DNA from 2 places in the Pseudaeromonas sharmana genome. Region 2 is predicted to be linked to the other one. Evidence: riboswitches for the same ligand, from Rfam matches in the RefSeq annotation. Region 2 holds a riboswitch; the other holds the start of a gene.
The links. Region 2 has a riboswitch for thiamine pyrophosphate ahead of thiC (phosphomethylpyrimidine synthase ThiC). Riboswitches for the same ligand answer to the same signal wherever they lie in the genome.
Positions count from the first base shown of each region.

Region 1: it holds a riboswitch for thiamine pyrophosphate, as region 2 does, so the genes downstream of both, thiB (thiamine ABC transporter substrate binding subunit) here and thiC (phosphomethylpyrimidine synthase ThiC) in region 2, are expected to answer to the same signal.

Region 1 is NZ_JBHSAF010000001.1:93,133-96,538, forward strand. Features, by position in the region: gene thiP (thiamine/thiamine pyrophosphate ABC transporter permease) at 1-451, opposite strand, end outside; gene thiB (thiamine ABC transporter substrate binding subunit) at 452-1,429, opposite strand; TPP riboswitch at 1,480-1,570, opposite strand; gene ACFOSS_RS00440 (PilZ domain-containing protein) at 1,645-1,938, shown strand; gene ACFOSS_RS00445 (hypothetical protein) at 1,902-2,906, opposite strand; gene ACFOSS_RS00450 (ABC transporter ATP-binding protein/permease) at 2,891-3,406, opposite strand, start outside.
Region 2 is NZ_JBHSAF010000014.1:434,185-437,590, reverse strand. Features, by position in the region: gene ACFOSS_RS11730 (secretin N-terminal domain-containing protein) at 1-246, opposite strand, end outside; gene ACFOSS_RS11725 (DUF4250 domain-containing protein) at 368-562, shown strand; gene ACFOSS_RS11720 (nuclear transport factor 2 family protein) at 736-1,173, shown strand; gene ACFOSS_RS11715 (DUF3157 family protein) at 1,220-1,873, opposite strand; TPP riboswitch at 1,926-2,026, shown strand; gene thiC (phosphomethylpyrimidine synthase ThiC) at 2,129-3,406, shown strand, end outside.

The sequences.
Region 1 (3,406 bases), on a different contig from region 2:
AGATGCCGCTGAGGCCATATAGATAGCTACCTGGCTGCCAGCCACAGGCCCGCAGCAGCTGGGGTAGCCACCCTTGCTGACCATGCACGGCCACCAGGCCAAACAACGCAATGATCACCGGCAGTACCAGCGAGATGCCGAACAGTTGCAGCAACAGCTGGCGCCCAGGGAAACGGCGCCGATGCAACGCGCGCGCCACCGGCAATGCCAGCAGCACACTGAGGGCCATCGACAGTCCGGCTTGCAGCAGACTAAAGCGCACCACATGGCGCAGATAGGGATCTTGCCATAGTGCGGCGGGGGCGTCGCCACCACTTAGCAACAGTGCCAGCAAGGGGCCCAGGCCGAGCAGTGCCAGCAGGCCGAGCGCCAGCGCGCCAGGCCCCCACCACAGGCGAGCGGCCGGTGACGGAAGCCGGGGAGGGGGCGAGCAGGTGGCGGAGCGTGTCACTTACTGGCTCACCGCCTGCAGCCATTCACGCAGCCAGGCTTTGCGTTCACTGGCAATGCGCGCCTGCTCCAGATGCAGGCTCTGACTCGGGGTCTCATCGACGTTGAAACCCGCCGGCAGCGCCACGGCGGTGACCGGATACATCCAGTTGCCGGTCGGGATCAGGCTCTGGAATTCCGGTTGCAGGATGAATTGCATGAAGCGTGCGGCCAGTTCCGGATGTGGGGCGGACTTGAGCTGGGCGGCGACTTCGACCTGGCGATAGTGGCCTTCACTGAACATGGCGGCCTGGTACTGGTTCTTCTGCTCGGCCAGCCGGTGGTAAGCCGGCGAGGTGGTGTAGGAGAGCACCAGATCGGCCTCACCCTTGAGGAACATGCCGTAAGCCTCGCTCCAGCCCTTGGTGACGGTCACGGTGTGCTTGGCCAGCTGTTGCCAGAAGGCAGCGGCCTGGTCGCCCTGGGTCTGCTTGACCCACATCAGCAAGCCCTGTCCCGGCGTGCTGGTGCGCGGATCTTGGTAAATGACCTTCAGGTCCTGGCGTGCGGCCAGTTCGCTCAGACTCTTGGGTACCTGCTTGAGCTTGCTGCTGTCATAGACGAAGGCGAAGTGGCCGTAATCGAACGGCAGGAAGCGGGTGTCCTGCCAGCCGCCGGGCAGCGTGATGGGTTGCAGATCCACCTTGTGTTCGGCAAACAGCTGGCTGTTGCGTGCTTCCGGCAACATGGCCTCATCCATGCCAATCACCAGATCGGCCTGACTGTGCGCGCCTTCAAGTTTCAGACGATTAAGGATGGCAACGCCGTCTTCGAGTGGCACAAAGGCGATCTCGCAGCCACACTGTTTTTCAAAGGCTTGCTTGATTTTCGGGCCTGGGCCCCACTCGGAAGCGAACGAATCGTAGGTGTAGATGGTCAATTGCGGTGCGGCTTCGGCCGCACAAACCAGCAGGCTGGCCAGCAGGATCAGGGAACGCATGTCGAACTCCTTGTCATGGATTCAGGCAGGCGTCCCACCGCACGGCGGGGTGCGGTGTTGTCTCAAATCCCTACGCCAGTGCTAACTGGATCAGGTTCCCGGGTATGATCTCAGCGGACGCCCGCACCCCGTTTGAAAACGCGGCCATTCTATTAACATTTTATGAACAATGCCAGCGCAGGCTGGCGGGTTGGCAGTCACGGGAGGAGAACGACGTGTTGACTGATCTGCATAAAGAGCGACGCGCATTCATGCGCATGATTGTCGATGCCCCGGTGACGCTGATCCGTGGTAGTGAACGTTACCAGGCCATTTGCCGCGATCTGAGCGCCAACGGCATGGCCATTGACGCCAGCGAGGGGCACTATGCGCAGGGGGATCTGATTCAGATCAGCCTGGCCACGCACAACAACCTGCTGCCGCCGTTCCAGGCCGAGGCGCGGATTGTGCGCGCCGACCCGGTGGATAGCGGTTACCTGCTCGGCATCGAGTTTGTCTCGGTCGGTTGAGTCGGTAGCGTGGTGTAGCGACCGGTTTTGATAAACAGGCGGCTCTCTTCCCCCAACTGGCCGAGCGGCAACGCAGATGGCCCGGTCGGCTCGACCAGCAACCAGGGTTGCGCCTCTAGGGTCAGCGTCTCTTCACCGGGGGCGGCCGGCAACGCCAGCGCCAGTAATGCGTGGTCGGGGATCACCACCAATCGGGTCGGGATCTCGGGCTGCAGATAGCGCCACAGGCTGGCCAGCAACACCGACTTGCTGTCACAGTCGCCCCGGTTCTCCAGCAACACCTGGCGCGGCAATAGAAAACCACTGCCGCGCTGACCATCCGCGCTCTGCAGCGCATGATAGGGAATCGTCTGCACGAACAGCAGCAGCCACTGCAAGCGGGTGCGCGGATCCGCCTGTTCACCGCCGGCCAGTTGCAACAGCGCTTCGGCGACGTCGCCCAGTTCGCTGCTGCTCTCCTCGATGATGCGGGGGTAATCGGGAAGCAGTCCCGACTGACCCCAGGCATCCTGCTGCTGTTGCAGATAGCTCTCCTTGAGCAAGGTGGCAAATTGTCGCTGTTGCTCCGCGCCAAGCCATGACTGGATCTCCGGCAGGCGCTTGCCGTCTGGGTCGTGGATCGCGATGCTCCACTCCGGTGTGGTCTGCAGGTGAAAGCGCGCCTCGGGCCACTGCTTGCCGGCCGCTTGTAGCAGACGGGTATAGAGCACGCGCCTGGCAGCGTCTGGCTGCCAGGGGCGAAAGGTGCCGAGCAGCGTCTGCGCCGGCAGCGCCAGACTAAACGACTGGATGGCGCCGCCGGCCAGGGCCGCTGGCGGTTGCAACCGATAGTGCAGCGTCAGGCCGTCACGGCGGAACGCCAGCTGGCGCGCCGGTGTGGCGGCCTGCACCGTCAGCAGCGCGGCCAGCAGCCACAGCGCGAGTGCGGCCAGCCCGCCGTGGCGATTTCGGCTCAGGCCAGCTGCCATTGGCCGTCCGCCTGCCAGCTCAGGCGCCGCTGGTGGAACGGTTGTAGCGTGCTGCGGTGCCCGACGCTGACCAGAATGGTGTTCGGCAGCTGCTGTTTCAGCAGGCCATACAGCTGGGCTTCGCTCTGTTCATCCAGCGCCGAACTGGCTTCGTCCATGAACAGCAGTGCTGGCTTGACCAGCAGGGCGCGGGCGAAGGCAACGCGCTGTTGTTCGCCGACGCTCAGGATCTGCGCCCAGGGTTCGGCATCGTCGAGACGCGGCGCAAGCTGCTGCAGCCCGACTTCGGCCAGCAGCGGGCTCAGCACGCTGTCCTCCTGCGGAGGCAGCGGGTAGCACAGCGCCTCGCGCAGCGTGCCCAGCGGCAGATAGGGTTTCTGGCTGAGGAACAGCACGGCACCCTCGGCCGGGAAGCGGACCTGCCCCTCGGCATAGGGCCAGAGACCGGCCAGGGTGCGCAGCAGCGTCGATTTGCCACAGCCGGACGGCCCCTGGATCAG
Region 2 (3,406 bases):
CAACCGATGCAGGGGCGTATCTAGCATGGCCAGCACCTGCTGTAACTGTGCCAAATTCTCAGCTGTGGTGCGCACGAAGAGTTGATTATTGGCGCCGACAATACTGCCGCCGGGAGCGACCAGGGGCTCCAACGTTGGCAGCACTTGTTCTGGCAAGCGGTGGTGCAATGGCAAGATGGTGATCTCGTCCGCGTGAGAGACGGCAGAGAACAACATCAATAACAACAAGATAGTTGAACGAATCATGGCTACTTCCTCTCGGCAGGGCAGCCTGCCAGCCTGATGAATTTGTGATCGACTGGGCGTCACCCAAACGTATTAGATCCTATAGTTACTCACAGGCAGTAACCAGTCGGAGGATTATCCTATGGATCTGAGCGCCTATCTACGTATGGATGCCAACATACTGCTTGGTATTGTCAATGAAAAGCTGCGTCTGGAGTGTGGCAATCTGGATGAATTGTTGGCCCTGTTTAACTTTGAGCGAGAGCAACTGGTCAGCAAGCTCGACGCAATCGGATACCATTATGACCCGGTTTGCAATCAGTTCCGGGCGACCTAAGCGGTTCCTTTTTCATGAAGGCGTGCTGGTCACGCCTTTATTTTTGTCGTTTTGAGGCTTAGGCGGGTGCGAAGTGCCTGTCAAAACTATCGGGTATCCCGAGAAGTGATTGCTTCAAGAGTGAAAGCTCACTAAAACCAAAGAATACATCGCCCGCTGGATAGGAGGTAGGGATGACACCCGCTGATGTTGTGACATCATTCTGGCAGTGTATGGACCGCAACAATTTCTTTGCTGCCGCAGAGTGGTTGGCTGAGGATTTTGAGTGCAGTTGGCCGCAATCGGGAGAAGTGATCAAAGGACCATGGAACTATGCGATGATTAACATCCATTATCCTTCCTTTTCACCTTGGCGATTTCGTATTGAACAAATGATTCTTGAAGATAATCAGGTGATTACAGATGTATTCATCAGTGATGGCATACAGCAGGCAAGAGCGATCACCATCAGCTTTGTTGCACATGGCTTAATTGCACATCAAACCGAGTTCTGGCCGGAAAGCCTCACACCGGCAAAGTGGAGAGACCGCTGGTCGGGTAAAGAGAGCTCACGCAAGGCAGATGAAGCATTGCTCGTGCTCGAACGACGTCGTATGTGTACACCCGGCTGATTCGCTGGGCATACACACAATTTAACGTAATATATGCAATAACGAATTATCTGCGCTCGACCTTCAATATTGTCAGCCGTGTCATATTGATAACCGCATCTTGCGGAATGGATAGCGGTTCTGTTGTAAAAGGCCGGATTTGTTGTTTGCGCAAGTAGGTTTCAGGTAGGCGATACTCGGCTTGCCAAAACCGTGTCTCTTGATCAGCGAGCCAGACGCCTTGCTGATCGTAGAAACTGATGCGGCCCATAATCTGTACTACGCTCGTCTCCTGCAAGTTGCTGACACTGAGCTCGATTTGACCGCTAGCGGCCTGATCAGGGTGCGGGATGAGCTGCACCCTAACACCCTGTGAGACGGTGTCATGTAATAACGCCGGGTTGGCCAGCGCCTGTGCAGACAAATTTGCCTTACGGCTTGAGGTTATGGCATCGGCTGCGACGGCTTCCGGTGCCGCTGTGTTTGTCTCAGTCAGAATCACGTTCCAACTGTAGTCATCGTTAATCGCAATCTGGCGGCCGTCTTTCAGGGTGACCTGTTCGATAACTGCAGCGTGACAAGCACACAAGCTGGCAATCAGGCAGATAAAAAGAGTTCTCGGCAGCATCATAGTAGCAGTCTCGGTCTGGGCATCAGCAAAAGCGCAGTATAAGGCTCGGCATGGCTGGCTACCAGCCAGGAGCGGGATTGCATGCTGCATCCGTGACGATCAATCCATCACTTGAGCTGACGACGTTCCCACGGCATACTCCTCGCACTTGTCGGAGTGCCTCTTGGGGCTGAGACCGTTCATTCGGGATCCGTTGAACCTGATCAGGTTAATACCTGCGAAGGGAACAAGCGAAGCAGATAGTACACGCATTGACCGCTAGCCTGGCTCCGGCCTGACTGCAGCTGTCTGTTTCTTCAACGTCACTCCGGACAAGCAAATTTCTCTTCAACTATGAGGTTTGCTATGTCTAGTCCAGATCTGTCACGCCGCGAACGCCGTCTGCAAGCACAACAGAATATTCGCCAATTGGTCGGTGAGACCTTTCCTAACTCCGAACGCGTGTACATTACGGGTGTCCGCGACGATATTCGCGTCCCGATGCGATCTATCCGCTTATCTCCCACTCTCATTGGCGGCACACAGGCGGATCCGCGCTATGAAGAGAATGCGCCCGTAGTGGTGTATGACGCCTCGGGGCCCTATGGCGATCCACAGCAAACCATCGCTGTTGAAAAGGGCATCAAGCGTTTGCGAGCCTCCTGGATCGCCCAACGTGGTGACACCGAGGTCGAGCATATAGCGCCCGGTTCCCAGGTGTTGCCGAATCTGCTGCAGGAGGCCTTGCCCAGGCTGGAGCTGAATCATCAGACGCGTCGCGGGCAAGACGGACGTCGAGTCACGCAACTGTACTATGCGCGCCAGGGCATCATCACCCCGGAGATGGAATTCATTGCGTTACGAGAGAATCAGGGGCGGGCGCTGGATGCGCCAGGCGCGATAACGCCTGAATTTGTGCGTGCTGAAGTGGCTGCAGGCCGAGCCATCATCCCAGCCAATATCAATCATCCGGAAGCTGAACCTATGATTATCGGGCGGCACTTTCTCGTAAAAGTGAATGCCAATATCGGTAATTCTTCGCTGACTTCGTCGATTGAAGAAGAGGTCGAAAAACTGGTATGGGCGACGCGCTGGGGGGCGGATACCGTGATGGATCTAAGCACTGGGCGGCAGATTCATGAAACGCGGGAGTGGATATTGCGTAATAGCCCGGTCCCCATTGGTACTGTCCCCATGTATCAGGCGTTGGAGAAGGTCAACGGCCAGCCAGAACGCCTGAGTTGGGAGATCATGCGGGATACACTTATCGAACAGGCTCGGCAAGGTGTTGATTATTTTACAATTCATGCCGGATTGCTGCTTGAGTATGTCCCGCTCACCGCGTCAAGAGTCACGGGCATCGTCTCGCGCGGGGGATCGATCATCGCCAAATGGTGCCTGGCGCATCATCAGCAGAATTTTCTTTATCTGCACTTTCGTGAAATTTGCGAAATCTGTGCCCGCTATGACGTAGCCCTGTCGCTTGGTGACGGATTACGGCCCGGCTCGGTTGCCGACGCCAACGATGAGGCACAGTTTGCCGAGCTCAGAACACTGGGCGAGCTGACCAAGATTGCCTGGGAATACGATGTTCAGGTAATGATCGAAGGCCCTGGTCATGTCCCGATGCATTTGATTCAGGCC